One region of the Limosilactobacillus sp. DJ3M12 genome, then DNA from elsewhere that is predicted to be linked to it. Evidence: predicted binding sites of a transcription regulator. Region 1 holds the regulator's gene; each other region holds the start of a gene.
The links. The regulator Rex, encoded in region 1, represses fermentation and respiration genes when NADH is low (regulators of the CRP and FNR family bind a similar motif). The targets are predictions, from matches to a motif close to TTGTGAANTANTTCACAA.
Positions count from the first base shown of each region.

Region 1 (10,505 bases):
GTTAATAAAAAAATAAGTGAAGGGGTCGATGTTATTAATCTTGGTCAAGGGAATCCCGATAAGCCAACGCCAGATTATATTGTTAAGAGCACGCAAAAATGGGTAGCGGATCCGCAAACTCATAAGTATTCACTATTTCGGGGATTGCCAGCATTTAAAGAAGCAGCGGCAAACTTTTATTCTGAAAAATATGGAGCTGACTTTGACCCAGAAAAAGAAGTTGCAATTTTGGGTGGTTCCAAGATTGGGCTTGTAGAATTGCCATGGGCATTGATGAATCCCGGCGACACTTTTCTGCTTCCTGATCCTGGCTATCCAGATTACTTATCAGGAGCAGCATTAGGAGAAGTTAATTTTGAAACAGTACCATTATTAGCAGAAAATAATTTCTTGCCAGACTTAGAGGCAATTCCTGAAGAGGTGGCGCAACGTGCTAAATTCTTCTATCTTAACTATCCTAATAATCCAACGGGTGCTGTAGCTACTCCCGAGTTTTATCGAAAATTAGTTGCGTGGGCCAAAAAGTACCATGTGGGCATTATTAGTGACTTTGCCTATGGCGCAATTGGCTTTGACGGTCAAGCTCCAGTTAGCTTTATGGAAACACCAGGCGCTAAAGATGTGGGAATTGAATTTTATACCTTTTCTAAGACGTTCAACATGGCAGGGTGGCGAATCGCATTTGCGGTTGGTAATGCAGATATTATTGAAGCCTTAAACTTAATTCAAGATCACCTATTCGTTAGTCTTTTTCCTGCCTTACAGGAAGCTGCTATTGATGCTTTAACGCTGCCACAACGTGATGATGCAATTGCCGAAATTGTAGGTCGTTATGAAGAAAGACGGAATGCTTTTATTAATGCGGCCGAAAAAATTGGCTGGCATGCATTTACTCCCCAGGGTACTTTCTATGCTTGGATGCCGGTTCCAAAGGATTATACCAGTGAAAGCTTTGCAGATTTGTTATTGGACAAAGCTGGCGTGGCAGTAGCACCAGGCAATGGCTTTGGCAAGCACGGTGAAGGTTATGTGCGGATTGGCCTTTTGATTGAGCCAGCACGACTGACGGAGGCCGTTGAGCGGATTGCTAAATTGAATTTATTTAGTTAAGGAGGAAAAATTATGGCTTTGAAATATATGGTTTTAGGTGCAGGGGCAATGGGACTACGATTTGGGGTATTGCTTCAAGAATTAGCAGGTGCGAAGGTTGATTTTGTTGATAACTGGGCTTCCCAAGTTGAAACTATTAAACAACAGGGTGGGGTTTACGTTTCTCGAGACCATGAGAATCGACATCTTGTACCAATTAATATTTACTCACCAGAAGAATATGATGGTGATCCAGATGTGTTTATCGTTTTTGCCAAACAGATGACGCTTAGTGATTTGTTACAACGCAGTGCTCATTTCTTCCGTCCTGACCATCAATATGTCTTTTCCGGGATGAATGGCATGGGACATATTGAAAAAATTAACCAATATTTTCCTAAAGAACATGTCGTGGCCGGAACTTGTTTAATTGGCACGGTCCTTAATAAGGCGGGGGATGTGGATTTTATTGGTAAACCTGGTGCTGGTTCGATCAACTTAGCTCCCCAAGTCGGCGAACCAGATGAGCGGGTAAAACAAATTGTTGAGGACTTTACCACGGCGAATATTAATCCCCACCTTAATGATAATTTTTATGGTACCCTCCTAACAAAAGTAGTTTTTAATTCTGTTATTAACACGATCTGCACGCTTTTTGAGATTCAAATGGGGCAATTTATCGATTACGATGGTGCAGAAAAGCTTGGCAAACAGTTAATTAATGAAGCATTCGATGTTGCCGAACGGGCTGGTATTCAGCTCTTAAGCACTCGTGAGGAGGAGTGGCAAACGATTAAATATGTTAGTGAAGTTACCAGCCCGCTTCATTATCCATCAATGTACCAAGATATGAGTAAAAATCGACCAACAGAAGTAGATTACATTAATGGATATATTTATGATTTAGGTAAGAAGTATAACTATGAGGCATCTACTCACGACTTCTTGCGTAATTTAGTTCACCTTGCAGAAAATACTCGTAAATTCCGACAAAACTAAAAGAAGAAGCGGACCTGTCCGCTTCTTCTTTTAGTTTTCTTGATCAAATTCTTCCAGTTTTTCTGCTGCTTCTGTCCATGCAAGTTCAAATTCTTCAGATTTAGCTGATAATTCATCAAGTTCTTTTTGAAGATCGGTTAATTTTCCAATATCCGTAGCGATCTCTGGTTGACTCATTTGTTCTTGGATTGCGGTTTGTTTTTCTTCTAATTCCGCCATCTGTTGTTCTAGCTCATCGACTTGTCGCTGAATTTTTCGGCGAGCGCGCTGCTGTTCTTTGCTTTGCTGATAAGATTGTTTACCAGCTGGTGCTTTAGTAATGGTGGTGGAATTATGTGAAGCAGCTTCAGATGAACTTTCTTTTTCCTTAGCAATTAGGTAGTCATCATAATTGCCTTCGTAATGTTTAATTCCGTCGTGTTCCATTGCTAAGATATCGGTTGCAACCTGATTAATAAAGTAACGGTCGTGAGAAATAAAGAGAACGGTTCCGCTAAATTCGTTAATTGCGTTTTCAAGCACTTCTCGACTATCGATATCTAAGTGGTTAGTTGGTTCATCAAGGATAAGAAAATTAATCGGTTTAAATGAGAGCTTAGTTAACTCCAATCGTGCTTTTTCACCACCAGATAGGTCATGAACAACTTTATAAACATCATCACCAACGAATAAGAAACTACCTAATAATGAGCGAATATCTTTTTCAGGTACTTCTGGATGGTCATCCCATACTTCTTCTAAAACTGTTTTATTTGGATGTAATTGTTGCTGTTCCTGGTCATAGTAACCGATATCGAGGTTAGCACCGAGTTTGATTGTTCCACTAATTAACGGAATTTTATGGAGAATAGATTTAAGTAAAGTTGATTTTCCGATTCCATTTGGTCCGATAATCCCAATACGCTGCGGCTTGCGGACATTAAATGAAAGCGGCCCAGCAAGGATCTGTTCATCGTAGCCAACTTTTGCCTGCTCCACATCAAGAACTTCATTTCCGCTATCTTTTTCAGAATGGAATTGAAAATGGATTGATTTATCATCAGTTTCTGGACGCTCAAGCCGCTCCATTTTTTCTAATTGCTTTCGCCGCGCCTGAGCACGTTTAGTTGTTGAGGCACGAACAATATTTCGATTAACAAAGTCTTCTAACTTAGCAATCTTTTTTTGTTGTTGGTCATAGTGTTTCCACTCTGCTTCTAATCGTTCTTGCTTGTGTTTAACAAATTGCGTGTAGTTACCAGTATAGTGGGTGAGTGTTTTATTATCGAGATCATAAACATCGCTGACAACACGATCTAAGAAGTAACGGTCGTGAGAGACGATAAGCAATGCACCTTGATAACTTTTAAGATAATCTTCTAACCATGAAAGAACGTTCATGTCGAGGTGGTTAGTCGGTTCATCTAGAATCAAAAGCCCCGGTGCTTGCAGAAGGATCTTTGCTAAGGCGAGTTTAGTTTTTTGCCCTCCTGAAAGGGAATTAATTGGCGTATCATAACTATCTTCGCCAAAACCAAATCCATGTAGAATTCCCCGCATACGTGATTCGTATTCGAAACCACCCTGTTTCTTAAAGGCAGTTTGTAAATTATCGTATGTTGAAAGAATTTGTTGATAATTGCTATCGGAACTATCAAGGTCAGCGAGCTGTTGTTCAAGATCGTGGATTTGCGTTTCCATTTTGTGGAGAGGAGCAAAGACAGTATCTAGTTCAGTCCAAATGCTATTTTGACTATCGAGTCCTTGATCCTGGGCCAAGTAACCAATTGTCAAATCTTTAACCTTCGTAATTGTTCCTTCATCTGGTTCGGTGATTCCAGCGATCATTTTTAACAAGGTCGTTTTACCAGCACCATTACGCCCAACAAGCGCAGTACGGCCATGCTCTTGGATTTGCATGTTCATATTGTGAAATAAAACGTCCGCGCCAAATCGACGCACAACGTCATTTGTCTGTAAAAGTAACATATTGAAACCTCATTTAATTCGTTGATTTAATATGGTTTTATTTTAGCAGATTTTTAATTTTAAATAAAAAGTTGAAAATATTTTTGTATTTTAGTTCACAAAAAAGGGTTTAATTGCTAGAATATACTTAGACTTAAATTTCACAAAGTAAAAATTAGTAACATTATCCTTGTCAAAAACTTAGTAATTAGTTGGCAAACTAGGTTGAGAAGGGCTTGTTTTAGGAGGAATAAAAGTAGAATGGCTAATAAAAAGATTCCACGCGCGACTGCGAAACGGTTGCCAATATATTTCCGTTATTTAAATGTATTGAAAGACGCAAATAAGCAACGGGTATCATCAACTGAACTTTCGGAGGCTGTGCAAGTTGATTCGGCAACGATTCGTCGTGACTTTTCATATTTTGGTGAATTAGGTAAGCGGGGATACGGTTATGACGTTGAAAGTCTATTAAAGTTTTTTAAAGGAATCTTACACCAAGACTCATTAGTTAGTGTTGCCTTAGTCGGAGTTGGTAGTTTGGGAAGTGCCTTGTTAAACTTTAATTTCCACCAAGATACTAATTTACGGATCAGTGCGGCATTTGATACTAAGCCAGAATATGCCAATACAGTCAAAAGCGGTATTCCAATTTACCCATCCGAGGATATGGTAAAGCAGTTAAAAGAGCAACAGATTGATGTTGTTATTCTAACCGTTCCAGGAATCAAGGCCCAACATGTTGCGGACCAATTAGTTGAAGCTGGTGTGAAGGGAATTCTTAACTTTACTCCTGTTCGTTTATCTGTGCCAAAAAATGTTCAAGTTCAAAACATTGACTTAACAAACGAACTTCAAACATTAATTTACTTCATTAAAAATTATACTGAAGATTCAATTGAATAAATTAGGAGAGCATTGGTTTGATGAAAGCGTTCAACCAATGCTTTTTGTTTACTAAATTATTAATAAAAGTCATGGATTGTAGGTATGATCTCTTAAGTTTTAAAAAATGGTCAAAAAAAGTCAAAGTATTTTTGTTGCATTTTAAAGAGAACATGTTATATTTAAACATGTGGTTAGCACTTGAAGAGTTTGAGTGCTAAAAATAAAATTTATTAACAAGATGGAGGGATTAACGTGTTAAAACCATTAGGAGATCGCGTTGTTCTAAAAGCTGAAACTGAAGAAGAAAAGACAGTTGGTGGAATTGTCCTTGCTTCCAATGTGAAGGAAAAGCCAACTACTGGAAAGGTTATTGCCGTTGGAGAAGGTCGTACTTTAGAAAACGGACAAAAGCTTGCTCCAGCTGTTAAGGAAGGCGACCGCGTATTATTTGATAAGTACGCAGGCAACGAAGTAGAATACAACGGTGAAAAGTTCTTAGTTGTTCATGCTAAAGACTTAGTAGCAATCGTTGAATAGTTAAATAAGCGAATTAAGAGCAGGAGACAGAAAGAATGAAATTCCTTCACCGTCTCTTTTAAATAATGAATTTAATTTTGAGGTGACATAAATGGCAAAAGAAATTAAGTTTTCTGAAGATGCACGGAGCGCTATGCTCAGTGGTGTTGATAAATTAGCTGATACTGTTAAGACAACAATGGGTCCAAAGGGACGGAATGTTGTTTTGGAACAAAGCTACGGCACACCAACTATTACTAATGATGGTGTAACTATTGCTAAGAGTATTGAACTTGAAAACCAATTTGAAAATATGGGTGCAAAGTTAGTAGCCGAGGTTGCTTCAAAGACTAACGATATTGCCGGTGATGGTACTACAACTGCTACTGTTTTAACCCAAGCAATTGTTAATGCTGGTATGAAGAACGTTACCTCTGGTGCAAACCCAGTTGGTATTCGTCGTGGTATTGACAAGGCTACCGAAGTTGCTGTTGAAGCTTTGAAGAAGATGTCACACGATGTAAAGACCAAGGATGATATCGAACAAATTGCTTCTATTTCAGCTGCTAATCCAGAAGTTGGTAAGCTAATTGCTGATGCAATGGAAAAGGTTGGCCATGATGGTGTAATTACTATCGAAGATTCTCGTGGTGTTGACACTAGCGTTGATGTTGTTGAAGGAATGAGCTTTGACCGTGGTTACATGTCACAATACATGGTAACTGATAACGACAAGATGGAAGCGGACCTTGACAATCCATATATTTTGATTACTGACAAGAAGATTAGTAATATCCAAGACATTTTGCCATTGCTTCAATCAGTTGTTCAAGAAGGCCGTGCTCTCTTGATCATTGCTGATGATATTACTGGTGAAGCATTACCAACTCTTGTATTGAACAAGATTCGTGGTACCTTTAATGTTGTTGCTGTTAAGGCTCCTGGCTTTGGTGACCGTCGTAAGGCTCAACTTCAAGATATTGCTGTTTTGACTGGCGGTACTGTTATTTCTGACGACCTTGGGATGAGTCTTAAGGACGCTACTGTTGATCAATTAGGTCAAGCAAACAAGGTTACAGTTACAAAGGATACTACTACTATCGTTGATGGTGCTGGTTCAAAGGAGGCTATCCAAGAACGTGTTGACCAAATTAAGCAAGAAATTGCTAAGTCAACTTCCGACTTCGATAAGGAAAAACTTCAAGAACGTCTTGCAAAACTTTCAGGTGGGGTTGCCGTTGTTAAGGTTGGTGCCGCAACTGAAACTGAATTGAAGGAAAAGAAGTACCGGATTGAAGATGCCTTGAACGCTACTCGTGCTGCTGTTCAAGAAGGATTTGTTCCTGGTGGTGGAACTGCTTTAATTAACGTAATTCCTGCTCTTGACAAGATTGAAGCCGATGGTGATGAATTAACTGGTATCAATATTGTTAAGGCTGCCCTTGAAGCACCAGTTCGTCAAATTGCTGAAAACGCTGGTGTTGAAGGCTCTGTTATTGTTAATGAATTAAAGAACGAAAAAGAAGGTATTGGTTACAACGCTGCAGATGGCAAGTTTGAAGATATGATCAAGGCTGGTATTGTTGACCCAACAATGGTTACCCGTTCTGCTCTTCAAAACGCTGCTTCCGTATCAGCATTGCTTCTTACTACTGAAGCGGTTGTTGCTGATAAGCCAGATCCAAATGCTAATAACCAAGCTCCTGCTGCTCCACAAGGCGGCATGGGCGGTATGATGTAATACCATTTGACTAAAATTTAATTTTGTGGGCAGAAAAGATTCTAATGTTTGTTTTTTCAAATGTTGGGATCTTTTTTTATTGGAGGAAAATCAATGACGAAAAATGCAACCAGTGTCTATAACTATTTAGACAACGAAAAAATAAACTATCAAATTGTTACTCATCCCCCAGTCTATACAGCGGAACAAGCAGACAAGTATGTTCAAGAATATCAATTTGCCCGTACGAAAAACCTTTTTCTAAAAAATAAAGCTGGCTATTATTTAGTTACAATCTTAGAAAATAAGCGTCTCAATATGAAAAAATTGAAAGAGAATCTATCGACTAGTCGGTTTTCATTTGCCCACCCAGAAGAATTAGCTATGAAGTTAGGAATAACAAGTGGGGCTGTTTCACCCTTTAACTTGTTTAATGATAAACAACATCAGGTTACCTTTATTATTGATGCTGATATCTTTAAGAACGAGGAGTTAATAGGGTGTCACCCAAACATTAATACGGCCACAGTGATTTTGAGAACAAAAGATTTGCTTCAAATAATAAAGCTGAATGGTAATTCAGTTAAGGCGGTTCAACTATAAAGTTAATCTAAAAATCTTAAATTGTGGTAAAGTAAATTAGTATTAATTTTTAACCAAACTATAACTGAAAGGAACTAAGAAATGGAAAAAATGAAATTCCAGAAGATAACGCTATTTTCTGGTGTAATGCTTGCCTTAAATTCCTTAATTGGTTCAGGGTGGTTGTTTGGTGCCGGAACTGCTGCAAAGGTTGCCGGACCAGCTGCTATTTTGTCATGGATCTTAGGAGCAATAATCATTATTAGCATTGCCCTTACTTATGTTGAATTAGGGGCAATGTTTCCAGAAAGCGGGGGAATGAGTCGTTATGCTCAGTATAGCCACGGTCCGTTTTTAGGCTTTATTGCTGCATGGGCAAATTGGATTTCATTAATCACTTTAGTCCCAATGGAAGCAGTGGCCTCGGTTCAATATATGAGCTCGTGGCCGTGGGCATGGGCAAATTGGACTCACCACTTTATGAAAAACGGTAATATTACGACTCCTGGATTGTTAGTTGTATTTGGCTTTATGCTGATTTTTACTTTGATCAATTTCTGGTCGGTAAAATTGATGACTCGCTTTACTAACTTAATATCAATTTTTAAGATTTTATTACCGACACTAACAATTGTGATGCTTATTGCGGCGGGTTTTCATCCTAGTAATTTTGGTCATAGCGTAACTACTTTTATACCATATGGTAGCCGGTCAATCTTTGAAGCAGCTGCTATTTCTGGAATTATTATGTCTTATGATGCCTTTCAAACGGTAATCAACATGGGAGGAGAAATGATTAATCCTCATAAAAATATCGTGCGAGGCGTATTGATTTCAATGATTATTACCGCTGTGATCTATGTCATGTTACAAGTTGCCTTTATTGGAGCGATTGATCCGAATTTATTAGCGCAAAAAGGATGGCATGGGATTAACTATACGTCTCCATTTGCTGATATTGCGATCCTGCTGGGGATGAATTGGCTTGCAATTTTGCTATATATGGATGCTTTTGTTTCACCATTTGGGACAGGGGTTGCGTTCGTGGCGACTGCCTCACGAGCATTGGCAGCAATGACTCATACTGGACATTTGCCTCAATGGTTGGGACGGCTAGAACGGCGCTACATGATTCCGCGGCTTGCAATGGTTGTGGATCTAATTTTAGCGGTGGTAATGGTTAGTCTCTTCAGAAATTGGAGTTTGTTAGCCACTGTAATTACCGGTTCAACCTTAATTGCTTATCTTACCGGGCCAGTCACTGTAATGTCGCTTCGCAAAATGGATGCTAATTTAAAGCGGCCGTTTCATCCGCATTTTATGTCCTGGTTGGCGCCATTTGCATTTGTCTTGACGAGCCTTTCAATTTATTGGACAATGTGGCCGACGACTGTTCAGGTAATTGGGGTTATCTTATTAGGCTTACCAATTTATCTTTATTATGAAGTTAAGTATCGTCACGCATCAGGGCTACGTGACTTACGCAATAGTTATTGGATGTTGGTTTATCTTGTTTTTATCTCAATAGTTTCTTACATTGGGAGTGAAGGATTTGGCGGCAAGGACTGGTTGAAGTACCCATGGGATTTTGTTGTTATTATCATCTGCTCGCTAGGATTTTACCGGTGGGCTGTGGCTAGCCGGATGAAAAAAGTCGATCCTGCGGCAGAAAAGGTTAATGCCAAGGTAAAGATGCCAGGAAAAGATCAATAGATATATTTGTAGGTTGCAAAATTAAAGAATAAATTGTAATATTGTCACCTACTTAAAAAGTGTAAAAATCAAAGGAGAAATAGTATGTGGCGCTATTTGAAACGTGTTTTAATCGGGAAACCGTTAAAAACCCTTGATGAAGGGCAAACACACTTAACTAAATTTAAAGCATTAGCCATGCTTTCTTCTGACGCAATATCGTCAGTAGCATATGGACCAGAGCAAATTACAACTGTTCTGGTAACTTTATCCGCAGCAGCAATCTGGTATTCAATCCCGATTGCGGCAGTTGTGTTGGTCCTTTTGTTAGCTATCACGTTATCATACCAACAAATCATTCATGCCTATCCTAGTGGTGGTGGTGCTTATGTCGTTGCCACACGGAATTGGGGGAGTAATGGGGGATTATTTGCTGGAGGATCATTACTAGTTGACTATATGTTAACGGTGGCTGTTTCAACGACATCTGGAGTTGAAGCGATTACTTCGGCAGTTCCTGCTTTATATAAATTTTCAATTCCAATCGGGATCGTTATTGTCCTTTTAATCATGTTTATGAATTTACGGGGAATGAGTGAAAGTGCAAACTTCCTCACAATTCCAGTATATTTCTTTGTTATTATGATGATTGTGATGGTAGTGTGGGGTGGCTATAATATTGCCACTGGTCATATTCATTACCGGGCAATTGTTGATTATGGAACACCGGTATCGGGAATGTCATTTGTTTTGCTTATTCGGGCATTCTCAGCTGGTTCGTCATCCTTAACTGGGGTGGAAGCCGTAAGTAATGCTGTTCCTAACTTTAATAAGCCTAAAGAAAAGAATGCATCAACTACCCTGGCAATTATGAGTGCTATTTTAGCGTTCTTCTTTATTGCCATTATCTTCTTTAGTTTTTATCTGGGGGTAGTTCCTAATTCACGGACAACAATCCTCTCCCAAATGGCCGCACAAATCTTTGGTGGGCATGGGCTAGGCTTTTACCTCTTGCAACTTTCAACTGCAATGATTTTAGCGGTCGCTGCTAATACTGGTTTCTCAGCCTTTC
Region 1 covers NZ_CANCWY010000023.1:12,890-23,394, forward strand. Annotated here, with positions in the region: gene QOS06_RS09340 (pyridoxal phosphate-dependent aminotransferase) at 1-1,110, shown strand, start outside; gene QOS06_RS09345 (ketopantoate reductase family protein) at 1,123-2,088, shown strand; gene QOS06_RS09350 (ABC-F family ATP-binding cassette domain-containing protein) at 2,119-4,056, opposite strand; gene QOS06_RS09355 (redox-sensing transcriptional repressor Rex) at 4,297-4,941, shown strand; gene groES (co-chaperone GroES) at 5,176-5,460, shown strand; gene groL (chaperonin GroEL) at 5,552-7,180, shown strand; gene QOS06_RS09370 (prolyl-tRNA synthetase associated domain-containing protein) at 7,274-7,762, shown strand; gene QOS06_RS09375 (APC family permease) at 7,844-9,454, shown strand; gene kimA (potassium transporter KimA) at 9,539-10,505, shown strand, end outside.

Region 2 (10,505 bases), on a different contig from region 1:
ATTCTTAACATTAGCTGACCGTCTCAATATCCATCCTGAAGTACACGAATATCCACTAGCAAAGGCTGATGAAGCATTACGCTATGTTAAACATGGCGATATTAAGGGAGCTTGTGTATTACGTGTTAGTGAGGACTAATAATTGTCTTTTCCTTCATATTCCTGCTAAGATAGTTAGAGAGGTTTAGAAGAGAAAAGAGGAGGCTTTTTTATGAAATATCCCCAATTATCATTGGATGAGGTTAAAGGACCAAAAGCAGTAATTGAAACTACAATGGGAACAATTACGGCCCAACTTTTTCCAAAGTACGCACCTAAAACGGTTGAAAACTTTGTTAAATTAGCAGAGAAAAATTATTATGACGATGTAATTTTTCACCGGGTTATTCCTGATTTTATGATTCAAGGTGGTGACCCAACTGGAACCGGACGTGGTGGCGAAAGTATTTATGGTCACCCATTTGAAGACGAATTTTCTGAAGAATTATTTAACTTCACTGGTGCTCTGTCAATGGCTAATGCTGGTCCGAACACAAATGGCAGTCAATTCTTTATTGTCACTAATGAACATGTTCCAGAAAATATGATTGATCAAATGAAGGCTGTTGGATACCCGCAGGAGATTATTGATTATTACGAAAAACATGGTGGTACACCGTGGCTTGACTTCCATCACACCGTATTTGGCCAAGTATTATCCGGAATGGATGTTGTCGAAAAGATCAGCAAAGTTAAGCGAGATGCGATGGATAAGCCTGAAAAAGACGTTATTATTAAGACAATTAAGATTGAAAAAGAGAAATAATAAAAAGGAATGACAAATAGCCACCGTATTAGACGGTTATTTGTCATTCCTTTTTTGTAGTTAAGAGATCCCATAGTTTTTGCTTGGGAGCTGTTAATAATTCAGTTGAACGAGTAACAGCTGACAGACGGAACGATTGTTTTAACGGGCTAGTAACATTTATGGAATGGATATTATCTTCTGGGGTAATCGCCAAACTTGTTAAATAAGCAATTCCAAGATTTTCTGCAACCATGGTTTTGATAACGTGAATGTCAGCGGTTCGGTAGATGACTTGGGGACGAAAATGAGCTAAATGAGAAATTTGCTTAAAAGCTTGCTCATGAAAGAATTCAGTATCAGGAACAATAAAGCGTTCATTTTTAAGCGTAGCAAAATCAATCTCCTTTTTAGCAGCGAGGGGATGACGCTTGCTAACAATAATCTTAAAGGGATACTCAGCCAGTTCAGTAGTTTTTAGCCCCACTTCCTTTAGGGGGTTAAGCGATCCAAGCAATGCCAAATCAAGGTGACCGTGTTTAAGCATCTTGAGAATTTCCTTAGAACCATGCTCAGAGGTTTCCAAGTGGCTTAAAAGGCCTTCTCGCATTAATAGCGGGGTTAATGGCGGAAAGTAGTAATTGCCGATAATAGGTGGCAGCCCAAAGCGAATACTGGATGATTCAGCTTGATTGATTTCTTGGTGAGCAATCTTTAATTCGTTTAAAATAACGTCAACGTGAATGGCGAATTGCTTACCAGTCGGCGTGATATGCAATTGTTTATGGACATGGTCACGAACAAAAAATGACGTCCCAAAATCTTTTTCTAGTCGTTGGATAGCCATTGTAATAGTAGGTTGACTGACATTAAATTTTGCTGCAACTTGCGAAAAATTTTTATATTTTACCAGTGCTTGATAATATTTTAGGTCGTTTAATTTCATAGTAAATGCCTCTCTATCAGTGATTATAAGGGGTATTATTAATTTTATTTATATCATAGCATATATTTGACTATAAACTAGCGCTGGAATTACTCTAAGAATGTTGAAACAGAAAAAAGGTAAAGGATAGGCGATAATGTTGCGTAAAGGAATGCAAATATTAAATGATCCCTTTAAGAATAAGGGAACTGCTTTTACAATTGAAGAACGAAAAAAGTATGGTTTATTAGGCTTGTTACCATCTTGTGTAAGAACGATTGAGGAACAGGCAGACGAAATCTACCGGTTATATCAATCTAAGAACTCACGGATTGAACAACGTCACCTATTGATGGAAGTATTCAATACTAACCGTACGCTTTTCTTCTACTTAATGGAAAAACATATTGCGGAATTTATGCCAGTTGTGTATGATCCCGTAATTGCTGAGGCGATTGAGCAATATAATGAACGTTACATTAAGCCGCAAGATGCTGCATATTTGAGCATTGAGCATCCTGACTTAATTAAAGAGGAACTTGCTGATGCCGTTGATGGTCGTGATATTCGCCTTATCGTTGTTACAGATGCTGAAGGAATCCTTGGTATTGGTGACTGGGGTGTAAATGGGGTTGACATTTCTGTTGGGAAATTAATGGTTTACACAGCAGCGGCTGGGATTGATCCATCCCAAGTGCTCCCGGTTTCTATTGATGCTGGGACGAATAATGAAAAATTACTTAAGGATCCGCACTATCTTGGCAATCGGATGAAGCGGGTTGAAGGACAACCTTACTTTGACTTCATCGATAAGTTTGTTGATGCAGTTGAAGGATTGTTCCCTAAGAGTTTATTACACTTTGAAGATTTTGGTCGGGGAACGGCTGCACGGATTCTTGATAAGTACCAGGATAAAATTTTGACCTTTAATGATGATATTCAAGGAACCGGAATTATTGCCTTAGCTGGTGTGCTAGGAGCCATGAATATCTCAAAAGAAAAGTTAACGGATCAAACATTCTTAACATTTGGTGCGGGTACTGCTGGAATGGGAATCGCTAAGATGCTTTATGACGAATTGATCCGTCAAGGCCTGACACCCGAAGAAGCAAAGAAGCACTTCTACCTTGTTGACAAGCAAGGATTATTGTTTGACGATACGCCCGGCTTAACACCAAAGCAAAAGCCATTTACCCGTCAACGAAGCGAATTTGCTAATGCTGATGAATTAACTAATTTACTTGCAGTTGTTAAGGCTGTTCATCCAACAGTAATGATTGGTACGTCCACTCAGCCAGGAAGTTTTGATGAAGCGGTTGTAAAGGAAATGGCAGCCCATACTCTACGGCCTGTTATCTTCCCACTCTCTAACCCAACTAAGTTAGCAGAGGCAAAAGCAGCCGACCTTCTCAAATGGACTGATGGAAAGGCATTAATTGCGACGGGAATTCCGGTTAAAGATATCGAGTATAATGGAACCGTTTATCAAATTGGGCAAGCTAACAATGCGTTAATTTATCCTGGAGTTGGTTTTGGCGCCTTGGCTGCTGAAGCTAAAGTGTTAAATGATAATATGCTTGCTGCAGCTGCTCATGCTTTAAGTGGCTTAGTTGACCCAGAAAAACCAGGAGCAGCTGTATTACCTCCTGTTTCTAAGTTAACAGAATTTTCTAAGCGAGTGGCTGAACGAGTAGCTGAATCTGCTATCGATCAAGGCCTAGCCGGCGACGGAATTACTGATGCGAAGAGCGTAGTAGCAGAAAAAATTTGGAAGCCTCAATATTAATCAAGCAGCTTTCATCTTTGTGAATAATAAAACCAGATTATTAGACAAAAATAGAAAAGCATCTAAGAAATTAAAAAATCTTAGGTGTTTTTTTGTATCGAAGTTTGTGAAACTTTTGCAAACGTAATTGAAAAAAGCTATTATAACAGTTGGCAAGGCAATAGCTATAAGTGAAATTTATTGAAAATTAAAGATTTGACTATAGCTTTACTTACAAGGTAGGATATACGTGTAAATGATGTGTAACATTTCACAAGACAAAATTGCTCAATTAATATATTGGAGGTTTTTGAGATGTCAGAATACCGTACTGAAGAAGATACGTTAGGTCCTGTTAAAATCCCTGCTGAAGCATTATGGGGACCACAAACAGAACGGAGTCGGAATAACTTCCCAACCGGTCAATACATGCCATTAGCAATTATCCGTGCTTTATTGAACATTAAAAAGGCAGCGGCTCAAGCTAATATGGAAACTAAAGCTATCTCTGAAGAAAAGGGTAATTTAATCGTTAAGGCGATTGATGAATTACTCGCATTAAGTGATGAAGAATTGCGGAAGGACTTCCCATTAAAGGTTTACCAAACTGGTTCTGGTACCCAAACCAACATGAATACTAATGAAGTTGTTGCGCACAAGGCTCATGAAATTAACCCTAACATTGAAATCTTACCAAATGATGATGTTAACAAGGGTCAAAGTTCAAACGATACATTCCCAACTGCTATGAATGTAGTTGCTTTAGAAGCGCTTGATAAGTTGAAGCCAGCTGTTCAACATTTAATTGATGAATTAAAGGTTAAGGAAGAGAAGTACATGAAGACTGTTAAAGTTGGACGTACTCACTTGCAAGATGCTGTTCCATTGACATTTGGTCAAGAACTTTCTGGTTACATTGCTTCCTTAGAACATGACCTTGATTACATTAAGACTTTGGAATCAACATTAGATGAATTGGCAATTGGTGGTACTGCTGTTGGTACTGGTTTGAATGCTGCAGAAGGAATGCCTGAAAAGATTGCTGAAAAGCTTAGCGAAGTTTACGGCTTAAACTTGACTGCTGATTCAAACAAGTTCTACGGTTTAGCTAACCACTCTGGTTTAGATGTTGTTCACGGTGCTTTGAAGACATTAGCAGCTGACATGTTCAAGCTTGCTCAAGATATTCGTTTCTTAGCTTCTGGTCCGCGTGCTGGTTACGGTGAATTAAATATCCCAGCTAACGAACCAGGTTCATCAATCATGCCAGGTAAGGTTAACCCAACTCAAGCAGAAGCTGTAACAATGGCTGCTTTACGGGTATTCGGTAACGATACTGTAGTAACAATGGCTTCATCACAAGGTAACTTCGAAATGAATGTTTACAAGCCAGTATTAATCGATGCATTCCTCGAATCAGCTGACTTATTAACTGGAACAATTACTGGATTTGCTGACAAGATGATCCACGGAATGACAGTTAATGAAAAGCGGATGGAAGAATTAGTTGATAATTCATTGATGACTGTTACTGCTTTGTCACCACACATTGGTTACCATGACAGTGCTAAGATTGCTCAAGCTGCTGATAAAGCTGGTAGCACATTAAAAGAAGCTGCTTTGAAGTCTGGTAAGCTTACGGAAGAACAATACGATGAATGGATGGACATGCTTAAGATGACCAACGTTGATCGTGATAAATAAGAATTGAGTTAAAAGTAATGCCAATTTTGGCAAGAGTGGAAATAAGCAATAAAAAGAACTTGTTCCACTCTTTTTGACTGTTAATACATTTAAATATAATTAAAAGGAGAGCAATATCATGGCTGAAAAATTCCAACCATTATCTGTAAGTAAATTAGATAATGATTACGATGTTATTGTAATTGGTTCTGGTGGAACAGGTCTTTCCGCAGCAATTCAAGCAAACGAATTGGGAATGAAGACGGTCGTTCTTGAAAAGGAAGAAGAACTTGGTGGAAATACTAACCGGGCTTCTTCAGGAATGAACGCCGCTGAAACCAATGTGCAATTACAACATGGAGTAATTGATAACGTTGCCGATTTCTACCACGAAACATACCAAGATGGTGGACGTCTAAACGACAAGGATATGCTAGGTTACTTTGTATATCACACAGCTCCAGCAATCGACTGGTTAGCTGATCATGGGATTAAGCTTGATGACATTACAATTACTGGTGGAATGTCTCGTAAGCGTACTCACCGTCCAGCAAGTATGGCGCCAATTGGTGGTTTCTTAGTAAAAAGTTTATTGGAAGTTGTTCAAAAGGAAAACATTCCAGTATTTAATAAGGTTAAAGTTAACAAGCTCTTACAAGATGATGAGGGTAAGGTAATCGGTGTTGAAGCTAATGCTGATGGCCTAATTAAAACCATCCACGCAAAGGCTGTTATCTTAGCTACTGGTGGATTTGGTGCTTCTAAGGAATACATGAAGCGGTTCCGCCCTGACCTTGCTGATTACAAGACTACCAATCAATCAGGAGCAACTGGTGATGGCTTGAAGCTTGCTGAAGGCGTTGGCGGTGAATTAATGCAAATGGATCTTGTACAAGTTCACCCAACTGTTCAACAAGATAATCCTCATGTTTACCTTATTGGTGAGGCTGTCCGTGGTGAAGGTGCAATCTTAGTTAATGCTGAAGGTAATCGGTTTGTTAACGAATTAAACACTCGAAAGATTGTTTCTAATGCAATTACTTCCCTTCCAGAACACAGTGCTTACTTAATTTTTGACCAAGGTATTCGTGACCATGCTAAGGCAATTGAATTTTACGATAAAGTTGGTCTTGTTGTTCATGGCGATACGATTGAGGATCTTGCAAAGAACCTCAACATGGATACTGAGAACTTAAAGAAGACAGTTGCAACATGGAATGAAGCTGTTGAAAATCATGACGATAAAGAATTCCATCGGACAACAGGAATGGATCGTGGAATTACTAAGCCAGGATTCTTTGCAATCCATATTGCACCTGCAATTCACTACACTATGGGTGGTATTCATATTAATACAAAGACTCAAGTGCTTGATGGTAATGGGGATGTAATCAAGGGATTATATGCTGCAGGTGAAGTTGCTGGTGGTTTACATGGTAATAACCGTGTTGGTGGTAACTCAATTGCAGAAACAATTGTCTTTGGACGTCAAGCAGGTCAACAAGTAACTGTTTACGCCCGTGGCTTAAAGTAAAAAAATAATGGGCAGTGAGAAACTGCCTAGAGCAATTATTTGTATATTATTTGGAGGAAAATTTTATGTTAGGATATCATCATAAAGTTGTGCTTGTTGGTGATGGAGCTGTAGGATCATCATTCGTATTCTCACTCCTTCAAACAACACAAGAAATTGATGAATTAGTTATTGTTGACCTAAAGAAAGAGAAGGCAACAGGAGAATCATTGGATTTACAAGATATTACTCCACTAACTAGTCCAGTCAACATTCATGCGGGGGATTATTCTGATGCTGCTGATGCTGATGTTGTAGTTATTACTGCTGGAGTTCCACGCAAGCCAGGAGAGACTCGTTTGGATCTTGTTTCAAGGAACACAAAGATTCTTTCAACTATTGTTAACCCAATTGTTGAAAGTGGATTCAACGGTATTTTTGTTGTATCAAGTAATCCTGTTGATATTTTAACTACAGTGACACAACAACTCTCTGGATTCCCTAAGCATCGTGTTATCGGAACTGGTACTTCATTAGACACGGCTCGATTGAATGTACTTTTATCTGAAAAGTTAAATGTTCCAGTAAATGAAATTGATGCTTTAGTTTTAGGGGAACATGGAGATACATCGTTTGGTGCATTCGATGAAGCCACTATTAATGGAAAACCGTTAAAAGAAGTTACTGATTTAACTGCTCAGGACTATAGCGAACTTGAAAAAGCAGTTAAAGAACGTGGTGGTAAGATTATCGAAGGAAAAGGAGCTACTTTCTATGGAGTAGCTAAATATCTTGCTTATATTGTAAAAGCGATTATTGAAAATCGTAATATCATGCTCCCAATATCAGCCCCTTTAATGGGACAATATGGGATTAATGATTTGTATCTTGGAATACCTGCAATTGTTAATCGAACAGGAATAGAAAAAGTCGTTGATTACGGACTTTCGGATACAGAAATCGAAAAACTAAAATACTCTGCTGCTAAGATGAAAGATGTCTTAGATGGTGTGGTTATTAAGAATTAATTGAAAGAGGGTTTAATATAATGGGATTAGCTAAATTTAAAGCTAAGGCATGGGCATGGCCCGTTGCTGTTGGCTTAATCTTATGGTTCTGCGGTCCGATCCGTCCTGATGGCGTTTCTATGGCTGCTTGGCATATGTTTGCTATTTTCGTAGCAACGATTGTGGGATGTATCACCCAGCCGTTACCGATTGCCGGAACGACTTTAGTTGGGTTCACAATTATGGCCTTGGTTGGCATTGTACCGATGGAAGAGGCATTAAAGGCCTTTGAAAATTCGTCATCATGGCTGATTGCAATGGCCTTCCTACTTTCCCGTGGTTTTATTAAAACGGGATTAGGTCGGCGAATTGCTTTGGTCTTTGTTCGTAGTTTTGGGCAACATAGTTTGGGGTTAGCATACTCCATTATGGGAATTGATTTGGTTACTTCACCAGCCATTCCAAGTAATACTGCCCGGGCTGGTGGGGTAGTTTATCCAATTATTAAGTCCTTAGCTGAAACTTATGGGTCTGACCCAAAGAAAGGTACTCGGAAAAAGATAGGTTCTTTCCTAGTTTTCACTGAATTCCACAGTAATTTGATTACTTCCGCAACCTTCATGACGGCTATGGCACCAAACTTGGTTGTAGTTGCCTTAGCTAAGACATTAAACATTAATATTACTTGGGTTGGATGGTTTGTAGCCGGAGTTCTTCCTAGTGTACTTTGTTTAATTGCTGTGCCATACATTATCTACAAGATGTACCCACCAGAAATCAAAGAAACACCAAACGCTAAGACTTGGGCTAATAGCGAACTTGAAAAGATGGGTAGCATGAAGCTTTCTGAAAAGCTCATGGGGCTTATTTTCTTATTGACTCTTGTTTTATGGATGTTGACTAGTTTTATTCCTGCTATTAACGCGACTTTTGTGGCTTTCTTAGCAATTGCTCTTCTGCTTATTACTGGCGTGTTGGAAACTAAGGACGTCTTGAACGAATCTGGTGCTTGGAATGTATTGATTTGGCTTTCAATCTTAGTATTCATGGCTAGTGAATTGACTAAGTTAGGCTTCATTAAATGGTTCTCTAACAGTATTGAAGGTGCCCTTCACGGAGTTAGCTGGATTTGGGTATTAGTTGTATTAGTAGTTGTCTACTTCTACGCTCACTATTTCTTTGCCAGTGCTACTGCTCACGTTACTGCAATGTACACGGCTTTCGTTTCTGTAGCGATTGCTGCTGGAGCACCAGCAATGTTAACTGCAATGCTCCTTGCCTTCACTTCTGCTATCATGGGTTCTACTACTCACTATGCTAACGGACCAGCTTCGATTTTATCATCATCTGGTTACGTTACTCAGAGCGAATGGTGGAAGATGAACTTTATATTAGGTATCTTCTACTTACTTGTTTACGGTATTATTGGAACCTTCTGGATGCGCCTAATTGGCATTTGGTAGAAGAAGTAAATAAAAAATCCGAATTCTCGTAACGGGAATTCGGATTTTTATTTTATCTTAACTCTTCAATAATTCGTAAAGCGATTGATTCTGTAAGTATCATATCAGTAAATAAACCTCCACGAAGGGCTCCTAAAGCGGCTTGATATTTTGATTTGCGTTGAACAATAGCAAAGCGTATAGGAACGTTAAGAATTTTATTTAAAGGGATAGAGAGAGTTTTATCGTTAGTGGGATGAATTAGAAAGTTACCGTTAATATCATATGGACGACCAAATGCCATTCCAGCAATTTGGTTTAAACTAACTCCTTTAAATAACCTCTTTTTATAATCATGCCAAGCAGGGATACTGTCTATTGATTGGAGAGTGCCTAATCCACAAACAATCATTTCCATTTTATTGGCAACCTTAAATGCTTCTGTAAAAGCCGGTTCGGAATATAGGTCATTTCTTGCTTCGTCATTAAGAATATAAAGTGGTCCGGGAATGGTGTAATAAGGACAATCATATTTGGATGCAGCTTTTTGTACCATTCGCATTGATGCGGCAGAAGATTTATATTTCATATTTTCACCCATAAATTGTGTGAAAACTAAATTGCGGGAAGAGTGTTTGCTGAAATGATCAAGAATAGTATAAATTGTTTCCCCCCACGATAATCCGATTATTTTATATTCTTTAATAAGAGATTGGATCTGATTAGCTGCAAAGTTAGCAATGATTTTATCGCGGTCCAAGGGGTTGCTTGGATCTTTAATAACATAGACATTTTTTATATCAAAACTATTTGATAATTCGCGTTCTAGTTGGGCATTTCGGTCATAATCTGTATGAATGCTTATATCAACAATCCCGCTTGAAAATGCTTCATCAAGGTATTTCATAATGAGGTAGCGACTAAGATTATATTTTTTAGAAATATCACTAATTGCCATTTTGCTAAGGTAATAATCTTGTGCAAGGTTACCGAGTAATTGTTGATGCTGTGAGTTCATTATTTTTATTCCTTTCATGCTCAATGTTGTTTTAAGTATATCATTATTTTTTAAATATTTAAAAAATACAGTAATTATTTTAATTTTTTTAAAAAAGGTGGTAAGATATTAATAATGAAATGAGGAGGCTTTCGATAAATGGAAGATAAAGAAATACTCTCAATGCATGCTAAGAACCAAGGAGTACTTAATATTGCACCTCAATTTGAAGTGAAAAATCGAAAAGAATTAGGTGAAGCGTATACTCCAGGAGTTGCGATAATCTCTAAGCTTATAGAACGTTATCCCGAACTAAAGGATAAATATACTCTTAGTGGAAAACTTGTAGCATTAGTAACAGATGGCTCTGCTGTTTTGGGATTAGGAAA
Region 2 covers NZ_CANCWY010000003.1:66,041-76,545, forward strand. Annotated here, with positions in the region: gene QOS06_RS03555 (zinc-dependent alcohol dehydrogenase family protein) at 1-139, shown strand, start outside; gene QOS06_RS03560 (peptidylprolyl isomerase) at 212-805, shown strand; gene QOS06_RS03565 (LysR family transcriptional regulator) at 849-1,730, opposite strand; gene QOS06_RS03570 (malolactic enzyme) at 1,867-3,495, shown strand; gene QOS06_RS03575 (class II fumarate hydratase) at 3,790-5,178, shown strand; gene QOS06_RS03580 (flavocytochrome c) at 5,297-6,691, shown strand; gene QOS06_RS03585 (L-lactate dehydrogenase) at 6,757-7,698, shown strand; gene QOS06_RS03590 (DASS family sodium-coupled anion symporter) at 7,719-9,140, shown strand; gene QOS06_RS03595 (sugar-binding transcriptional regulator) at 9,193-10,137, opposite strand; gene QOS06_RS03600 (NAD(P)-dependent malic enzyme) at 10,276-10,505, shown strand, end outside.
Region 2: QOS06_RS03575 (class II fumarate hydratase) is a predicted target of Rex. The motif match lies at 3,734-3,751, and genes of this name have one in related genera.

Region 3 (10,505 bases), on a different contig from region 1:
AAATGGAGTAACCTCTGAACCAGTACCTGATGTAGTAGGAATCCCAATAAGTTGAGACTTAGTAGGCTTCTTGATTTGGTAAGCACGCTTCCGAATATCAAGATACTTTTGCATAACCCCATACCATGAAGTTTCTGGGTGCTCATAGAACATCCACATAGCCTTAGCAGCATCCATTGGTGAACCACCACCAAGAGCAATAATTGTATCAGGTTTGAAGTCGTTCATCATGGCAACACCTTTTTCAACAGTGTTTGTTGATGGATCTTCTTCAACGTCATCAAATACTAAGAAAGCAGTGTTGTTTTGACGTTGACGCAATTGATCGATAACACGTTGAACGTAACCACGCTTGCTCATTCCAGGACCAGTAACGATAAATGCTCGGTTAATGTTTGGAATATCTTGCAATTCTTTTAGTGAGTTGCGTTGAAAGTATACTTTTGGGGGAATCTTAACCCATTGACGGTTTTCACGCCGCTTTGCAATTGTTTTGATGTTTAAGAGATCCCAATCAGTAACGTTGTGAGAAATTGAGTTACCACCGTATGAACCGGTACCTAAAGTAAGTGATGGTGTCATGTTGTTGTAAATGTTACCAATACCACCGATACCAGATGGAGAGTTAACAATGATCCGTGAAGCACGCATTTCAAGACCGTACTTAGTTGCTAAATCATCATCAAGGGTATGAATAGCAGCAGTGTGACCTTCACCACCATAGTGTAATAATTGAGCACAAATATCAAAGGCATTTTCATGTGAAGTGGCCTTGTACATTGTTAATACTGGTGAAAGCTTTTCAGCTGAAAGTGGGTACTTGTCACCAACCCCTTCATATTCAGCGATGATAACCTTAGTGTTTTCAGGAACTTTAATTCCACACATATCAGCGATGGCGTTAGCTGAACGACCAGCAATTGGTCCACGAACTTGGTGACGCTTAGGATCAATGAAGCCTTCAGTGAACTTATCAATTTCATTTGGCTTCAAGAAGTAACAGTTCCATTTTTGGAATTCTTCTTTTACCTTGTCGTAGATTTCTTCATCAACAACAACTGAGTTTTCAGTAGCACAGATCATTCCGTTATCAAAAGTCTTAGAAAGAACGATATCGTAAACAGAACGTTCAATATTAGCAGTCTTTTCAATGTAAGCTGGACCGTTACCAGGACCAACACCAAGAGCAGGGTTACCTGAACTGTAGGCAGCCTTAACTAATGAAGGACCACCAGTTGCTAAAATAGTAGCAGTCTTAGGGTGTTGTAACAATGCACTTGTATTTTCACGGCTACTTTCAGGAAGCCACTGAATCATGTTCTTTGGTGCACCGGCCTTTTCCGCAGCTTCTTGTAAAATCTTAGCTGTTTTAATGGAAGATTTCATGGCTTGACGGTGGAATGAGAAGATAATTGTATTCCGCGTCTTAGCACTAATGATTGATTTGAAGATCGTTGTTGAAGTAGGGTTAGTAACTGGAACGATACCTGCAATAATACCAAGCGGATCAGCAATAGTGATGGTTTGGTTTTCATCGTTGTCTTCGATGATTCCGACAGTCTTATCATGACGGATGTTGTTCCAAATGTATTCACTTGCGTAGATGTTCTTGATAGCCTTATCTTCGGCAACCCCACGACCAGTTTCTTCAGCTGCATCAATAGCTAAGTCCATGTGGTGTTCTTCAGCAGCTAAGGCCATGGCTTGACAAATTTTATCAACTTGTTCTTGTGAGTAGTAACGTAATTGTTCAAAAGCTGCTTCACTTTTGGCAATTATGTCATTAACTAATTTTTGCGCATTTTGCTTTTTTTCTTCTTCAGTTAATACGTTTTTTTCAACTTGTTTTTTGTTGTTAGCAGGCATAATTGAAATCTCCTTTTTCAATTCTTTTCTTTGTTAACATTTGAACATGTATAATATTACTACATTTTTTTGCTTTGTAAATACCCTTGTGAACGTTTAAACAATGGTTGCTTTGTATGAATTCGCTTACAATATTGTCTTTATAATACTTGTATAGCAACAAAAAACATTGGTATTATTTTTGAGATTAAGAGATGATAGATTTGTATACTGTTATTAATTGAAGCCTGTTTCACAAATAGAATATAAAAGCGAATATATTAATTTAACTCGGCTAGTTATTAAGTTAACTAATCATTAACAGATTATTATTGGGAATAATAAAAAAGCCACCATTCAGAAATGGTAGCTTTTTTATTAATCGCGGGCATTAATGTCTTTTCCCGCGTTTGGATCTTTAACGTCATAATCACTATCATTCATTGCTTCAACGGCACCCATGCGATACCCATTGCCGACTTGGCTAAAAAAATCATGGTTAGAAGTTGAAGTAGAAATTCCATTCATAACAACTGGGTTAACATCAGAAGCGGTATCAGGGAATAGTGGATCTTGACCAAGGTTCATCAATGCCTTATTAGCGTTGTAACGGATGAAGGTTAAAACATCATCTGTCCAACCAACTTGATCATAAAGAAGATGAGTGTATTTTTCTTCATTATCGTATAGTTCATAAAGGAAATTGTACATCCAATCTTTCATATCTTGTTGTTGCTTTTCTGTTCGATCACGTAAGCCGACTTGGAACTTGTATCCAATATATGTCCCGTGAACTGATTCGTCCCGTAAAATTAGCTTGATAATTTCAGCCACGTTATTTAATTTATTGTGGCCAAGGTAATAAAGGGGAGTGTAGAAACCAGAATAGAATAAGAAAGTTTCAAGGAAAACATTGGCTACTTTCTTTTTGAGCGGATCTTGACTTGGATCAAGGTACATATTTGCAATTTTGACAGCTTTATTTTGCAAATATTCTTCTGTATCGGACCATTCAAAGATTTCTTTGATTTGGTCTGGGGTATTAAGAGTAGAGAAAATAGTTGAGTAACTCTTAGCATGAACTGATTCCATAAATTGGATGTTATTAAGAACTGCTGTTTCATGAGGAGTTTTAACATCTTCTTTAAGGGCAGTTAATCCTGCTTCTGATTGAACAGTATCAAGAAGGGTTAAACCACCAAAAACATGTCCGACAGTCCATTGATGATCGTCATCTAATTCACGCCAATCATCCATATCATTGGCAACTGGGATCCGCGTATCAAGCCAGAACTGTTCTGTTAGCTTTTCCCATGTAGCTTTATCGATCATGTCGGAAACTTCATTCCAATTAATTGCTTTATATTGATTTACAGGTTTAAATTCTTCCAGTTTCATTGATTGAGCTCCTCCAAATACGTTGCTTTTAATAAATCGAGATGCCAAAAGCCATTTGTATACATAATATCAAGTTTACCAGTGCCCAACGTTTAAATCAAATTCTGATTAGGCTTAGATAACACAGCTTTCACATTGGTTTGCACCAATTTCATCGCTATCATCAGTAAACGTTCGAATGTAGTAAATTGACTTAATCCCGCGTTTATAGGCATAGTGCCGTAAGATGTTTAAATCACGAGTCGTCATTTTATCTGTTCGTCCATTTTTCCATTCGTAAAGGCCTGCTGGGATTGTTGACCGCATAAAGAGGGTCATTGAAAGAGATTGATCGATGTGCTGTTGTGCAGCGGCGTAAGTGTCAATAACCTTTCGCATATCCATATCGTAAGCTGAACGATAGTAAGGCATCGTGTCGTTTGAAAGATATGGGGCAGGGTAATAAATTTTACCGATCATCTTTTCTTGACGCTCTTCAACACGATTAATGATTGGATGTAGACTAGCAGTCGAATCGTTAATGTAGGAAGTTGAACCGTTTGGCGCTACAGCAAGACGGTATTGATTGTAAAGACCATCTTGCATTACATTTTCTTTCAACTTCTTCCAATCTTCAATTCCAGGGATAAAAATACCTTCAAAAAGACCTTTAACAACATCTGATTGTGGTCCCCAATCCTTAGTAACATATTTGTCAAAGTAGGAACCATCCGCATATTTACTGTTCTCAAAATCGTGGAAAGTTTCCTGCCGCTCTTTGGCAATTTCATTTGATGCCACTAATGACCAATAATTTAAGAGCATAAAGTAAACACCTGTGAATTCAATCGCAACCGGGCTTCCGTATTGAATATGGTGCTTAGCGAGGTAGCTATGCAATCCCATTGCACCCAAACCAACTGAATGGGCAAGCCGATTTCCGTTTTGAATAGTTGGGACAACATCTAGGTCTTCTACGTCACTGATTCGGGTTAATCCTCGCATCATTGCCTTAATCGATTTACCAAAGTCAGGGCTTTCCATCATATTAGCAATATTGGTTGACCCAAGATTACAACTGATATCAATTCCCATTTCAGAATATGATTGATCATCATTTACTTGCGCTGGTACTTGTACTTGAGCAATCTCTGAACATAAATTACTCATCACAATTTTTCCATTAATCGGATTATCCCGGTTTTCTGTATCAATATTGATAATGTAAGGATAACCTGATTCTTGTTGAAGTTTACTGATTTCATCCTCCAAGTCCCGGGCATTAACTTTCTTCTTGCGAATATCATCGTTTGCTACTAAATTGTCGTATTCTTTTGTGATATCGACGTAGGAGAATGGCATTCCGTATACTCGTTCAACATCATAGGGACTAAACAAGTACATATCAGCATTTTGCTCTACTAATTCGTAAAACTTATCAGGAACCGTAATTCCGAGAGAGAGGGTCTTTAAGCGAATCTTTTCATCAGCGTTTTCCTTTTTTGCTCCTAAGAATTCAATAATATCAGGATGGAAAACACTAAGGTAAACGACTCCAGCTCCCTGTCGCTGTCCCAGTTGATTGGAATAGGAAAAACTATCTTCTAACAACTTCATTACAGGAACAACTCCACTAGCAGCACCTTGTATTTTCTTGATTGGGGCACCAGCTTCACGAAGGTTGCTTAAATTAATTCCAACACCACCACCAATTTTAGAAAGTTGGAGGGCAGAATTGATTGTTCGACCAATGGTATTCATGTCGTCCGTTGTTTGAATCGCAAAGCAAGAAACAAATTCTCCCCGGCGTTTACGCCCAACGTTAAGGAATGTTGGAGTTGCGGGTTGATAACGTTGATGGATGATTTCATCAGCGAGCTGCATTGCTAACTCTTCATCACCATTAGCGAGGTAAAGAGCATTCATTGCGACTCGATCAATATAGTTTTCAAGGTAGTACTCTTTATCATTTGTTCGTAAGGCATATTGAGCATAAAACTTATAAGCTGCCATAAAAGAATGGAAGTGGAAGTTTTGGGCTTTTAAATAATCGTAAAGCTTTTCAATGAATGCTTCACTATATTTATTCATAAATTCCTCTTCAATATAATCATTTTCTTTTAACCATTGAAAACGTTCTTTTAATGAAGAAAAGCTTTTGGTATTCGGTTCTACATTATTTTTGATAAAGTCTTCTAAGGCCAATTTATCTTTATCTAGTTGAATTTGTCCGTTTTTGGGGATATTTACTTCGTTGTTATAATCGTAATATTTAACTTTGGTCATATCGATATCGGATAACGCCATATTAATAACTCACTTTCTGAATTAATTTGATTATGTCAATAAAGAAGCCAGTACACCAATAGCGAATTGATGCCTGGCAAAATATTAGTTTATTTAAACTTAGGCAAGTTGGTTTAATTGATCAGGACGAAAGCCAGAAAAAGCTTGACCGTTAGGAAGTTTTACAACTGGAGTCGCCATAAAACCTTCAGACTTAAGTTGAGATATGTATTCTGGTTGTTCATCGATGTTGTGTTCAATAAATGAAATTTTGTGTTGCTCAAGGAAACGTTTTGTCATCTTGCATTGGATACAATTATTTTTTGAAAATACAGTTACCATCTTCACGAGGCCTCCTAAACGATTAGTCGATGTTTTCTAGTATAACGATGAATTAGAAAAAATCAATTAAAAAAGCACTATATTTCGTGCTTGAAAAATAGTGAAACACAACATATAGTGCTTGAACTAGTGGTTAACACCTGTGAAACTTTTTTTGATAGAATACTTAAGCAGGTGCTTAATAAAATTAATTTGAAAAACTAATCTATTATTATACACTGAACAACAGGGGAATTTTAAGTGCTTGGAGAAAAAGAATGAAAAAAATCAATTCATCATTATCTGAACAACAAAAATTTATGGAGATGGCAATTGCAGAAGCAAAACAAGCCAGAATTTTAGATGAAGTACCAATTGGTGCGATTGTTGTCCACGAGGGACAGGTAATTGGGCGTGGTCATAATATGCGTGAAAAGTTTCAAGATGTTACCTATCACGCAGAAATGCTTGCGATTATGGAAGCATGCACGAATTTAGGAAGTTGGCGTTTAGAGGACTGTGACTTATATGTTACGTTAGAACCGTGTATCATGTGTAGCGGTGCCATTATCAACGCACGAATAAAAAATGTTTATTATGGTGCTGCTGATCCGAAAGCCGGGGCGGTTGATAGCTTATACCATTTACTAAATGATTCCCGTTTAAATCATCAAGTTAATGTCCATTCTGGTATTTTAGGGGATGAGTGTAGTCAAATGTTAAAAAACTTTTTCCGTAAAATTCGTCGCCGCCGGAAAGAGGCTCGACGAAAAAATAAGGCTAACCCCTAGTAATTTAAAGAAAAATAGTGTATTATACTATTTGCCGTAAGGCCTTAGAGCAAGGGTATGCTTACGAACCGTGTCAGGTCTGGAAGGAAGCAGCACTAAGTATGATATACCTTGTGCTCTAAGTTTTATTGATAATTAAGCTGACCCGTAATGGTTTATTGCGGGTCTTTTTTATTTTTAAATTTTAATTAAAATGTATTTTACCTACTTTATGTGATTAATTCCTTGTATAATATTTTATAGTATTTTAAATTCAGAAAGGGAGTCTGGCGATGAGTTATCAGGCATTATATCGTGTCTGGCGACCACAGCGATTCGATGATCTTGTCGGTCAACAGATTGTTACAAGAACCCTAAAAAACGCCATTATCACTCACCAGATAAGCCATGCATACTTGTTCGCTGGTCCACGTGGTACCGGTAAAACCTCAGCAGCAAAAATTTTTGCTAAAGCGGTTAATTGTCATCATTCCAAGGATGGCGAACCTTGTAATGAGTGTGAGATTTGTAAAGCAATTACAAACGGGCAATTAAATGATGTAATTGAAATCGATGCGGCTTCTAATAATGGGGTTGAAGAGATTCGTGATATTCGGGATAAGGCAAAATATGCTCCTACCCAAGCGGACTACAAAGTTTATATAATTGATGAAGTTCACATGCTTTCAACAGGGGCTTTTAACGCACTGCTAAAAACGCTTGAAGAACCACCAGCCAATGTGATTTTTATTCTTGCAACTACAGAACCGCATAAAATTCCTTTAACAATTATTTCGCGGGTTCAACGATTTGATTTTCGACGAATTTCAGCAGAAGATGCATTTAATCGAATGAAATATATTCTTGATCAAAAGGAAGTTACTTATGATGAGAAAGCATTATGGGTAATTGCAAATGCCGCTGAAGGAGGAATGCGGGATGCGTTGAGTATCCTTGACCAGGTTCTTTCTTTCAGTGATAATGAGGTAAAGTTGGATGATGCTTTACTAGTTACAGGAAGTGTTACTAAACAATTATTAAAAAAGTACTTTTTGGAGATTAGTAAGCATGAAGGGGTGACTGCTCTTGACACCATGAAAGATATTTTGGATGAAGGAAAAGATGGTCAGCGGTTCATTGAGGACTTGATTTCCTTTATTCGTGATATTCTCTTATACCAAGAATCACCAAGCTTGATTAGTGTTGAAAGTACGGGACTAAAGCAGGAAGACTTTGAAGAAATAGTCCAACTTGCTTCTTCAGCGACCTTATACCAAATGATCGATGAACTAAATAATATTCAAGAAGAGATGCGTTTTACGACCCATCCGGATGTGTATTTGGAAGTTCTTACAATAAAACTTGCACAAATCGAACCACAAAAGAATATTCAATCGGCACCAGCGGTTTCTTCGGATACAAATACTGAAGCTACTAAGACGATTGAAAAATTACAACAAGAGATACAGCAATTGCAACAAACAGTAAAACAGTTGCAGAATGCGCCGGCAAAGGCTAGTCGACCATCACCTCGGCAACAAAATGAGCAACCACGAGTACAACAAAAGAAAGTGCAGGTTAATCTCAATAAGATTTACCCAGTGTTAGAAAATGCGACTCGTCAAGATTTAATAAATGTTCGTGAGCTATGGGGAGATATGTTGAATCTATTGTCGGTGCCGCAACGGTCCTTACTTCACGTTTCACAACCAGTTGCCGCTAGTGCCGCGGGAATAATTGTTGCTTTTGATTATCCGTTCTTATTCCAACAAGCAGCTGATGATACAACGTTGTTAGAGAATATGGAAAGTGCTCTGCAACGTTTAACTGGAAATGAACGGCAAGTTGTTTTTGTACCTAAGGATAAATGGCCAAAAATTCGGCAAGACTTTATCAAGGATCATGGTTTTGGTAAGAATCAGCAAAAGTCGCAACCTATTAAACAAAAGCCGCAAACTACTGAAGAAAGCGGACAAACTCCTGCAGCTACACCAGCACCGATGGAGGAACCACCGCTACCACCAGAAGATGAGACACTAACTGAAGAAAAGTCACCTCAAGAAGATAACCAAGTAGCAACAGCACAGAAGTTATTTGGTAGTGATATTGTTAAAGTAGAAGATAATTAAGAAAAAGGATGGATGATATTATGATGCGTGGAATGAATATGCAACAAATGATGAAGCAGGCTAAGGCAATGCAAAAGAAAATGATGGCTGAACATGAAGAACTTGCTAAACAGGAATTTGTTGGAAAAGCACCGGATGATATGGTAACTGCTACGTTTAGCGGGGATAATCAATTAATTGACTTAAAGATTAAGCCAGAAGCAGTTGATCCAGATGATATTGATATGCTTCAAGACTTGGTAATTGCTGCTGTGAAAGACGGAATGAAACAAGTCAATGATGCTACTCAACAAAAGCTTGGTAAATATACGCAAGGTATGGGGTTGTAAAAAGTGATCCAATATCCAGAACCATTAGCAAAATTAATTGAAAGCTATACTAAGTTGCCAGGAATCGGGCAAAAGACTGCAACTCGCCTGGCGTTCTATACTTTGAGTATGCAAGAAGATGATGTAACGAACTTTGCTAAATCTCTCCTATCTGCTAAAAGAGACCTTCATAACTGTAGTATTTGTGGCAATATTACTGAAGATGATCCTTGTCCGATTTGTCGCGATAAGACCCGTGATCATTCGCAAATTCTAGTTGTTGAGCAGTTACAAGACGTTATGGCAATGGAACGGATGCATGAATATCATGGTTTATACCATGTCCTTCATGGAGTTATTTCCCCAGTTGCAGGAACAGGCCCAGAAGATATTAATATTACAAGTTTACTTAAACGGTTAAAGAAAGATAATGAAGTAAAGGAAATTATTATTGCAACTAATGCTTCATCAGATGGTGAGTTAACGGCTGGGTACCTCGCTAAGCTAATTAAGCCTGCGGGAATTAAGGTTACTCGGTTGGCGCATGGGTTATCAGTTGGCGCAGATATTGACTATGCTGATGAGATGACATTATTCAAAGCAGTTCAAGGGCGAACGGAGATGTAAGAAAATGTTTTTTAAGCGGCCTACTAAAGAAGTGGAACGTGAACGGAATCAGCGCCTGTTAGAAGCGGTATATTCTACGAAGGCCAGTTGGGATCATGCACGTGAAACTGAACGAGCAGTATATGAAGCAAACGTTAATAGTGAACTTCATTACCGTTCCCGGATTCAAGAACAAAAATTTTTATACCTATATAAAATTGCTCGTAAGTTTAAAGTTCACGGGACGTTAAATGATGGAGTAATTGATCGCTAGGAGAGAGAAATGGACGGTAAATTTATATCATTTGAGGGACCAGATGGAGCTGGCAAGACAAGTGTAATCCAACAGATTCAACAACAATTGGAAGATCAGCTTGGCACAGAAAAAGTTATGTATACTCGTGAACCGGGTGGTAATAAGATTTCTGAGCAAATTCGCCAGGTACTCTTTGATGGTCAAAATACCGATATGGATGGGCGGACAGAAGCATTGCTTTTTGCTGCTGCTCGTCGGCAACACATTGTTTCAGAAATAATTCCGGGGTTGAAAGCAGGCAAAGTTATTCTGTGTGATCGATTTGTAGATAGTTCCATCGCTTATCAGGGAGCTGGTCGTGGCCTTGGTGAAAAAGAAATTTGGCAAATTAATCAGTTTGCGATTGATGGGTTAATGCCGTCGTTGACAATTTACCTTGATATTGAATCGGAAATTGGCTTAAGACGGATTGCTGAGCATCGTTCTAATCAAATTAATCGATTAGACAAGGAAAAGCTTGCTTTCCATCAAACCGTTCGTCAATCTTACTTGAAACTTTACAAAAATTATCCAGAACGGATAAAGTTAATTGATGCAAGGCAGCCAC
Region 3 covers NZ_CANCWY010000009.1:3,572-14,076, reverse strand. Annotated here, with positions in the region: gene adhE (bifunctional acetaldehyde-CoA/alcohol dehydrogenase) at 1-1,866, opposite strand, end outside; gene nrdF (class 1b ribonucleoside-diphosphate reductase subunit beta) at 2,224-3,243, opposite strand; gene nrdE (class 1b ribonucleoside-diphosphate reductase subunit alpha) at 3,358-5,529, opposite strand; gene nrdH (glutaredoxin-like protein NrdH) at 5,629-5,850, opposite strand; gene tadA (tRNA adenosine(34) deaminase TadA) at 6,108-6,620, shown strand; RNA gene ffs (signal recognition particle sRNA small type) at 6,656-6,753, shown strand; gene dnaX (DNA polymerase III subunit gamma/tau) at 6,893-8,728, shown strand; gene QOS06_RS06025 (YbaB/EbfC family nucleoid-associated protein) at 8,749-9,057, shown strand; gene recR (recombination mediator RecR) at 9,061-9,663, shown strand; gene QOS06_RS06015 (YaaL family protein) at 9,668-9,916, shown strand; gene tmk (dTMP kinase) at 9,926-10,505, shown strand, end outside.
Region 3: adhE (bifunctional acetaldehyde-CoA/alcohol dehydrogenase) is a predicted target of Rex. The motif match lies at 1,953-1,970, and genes of this name have one in related genera.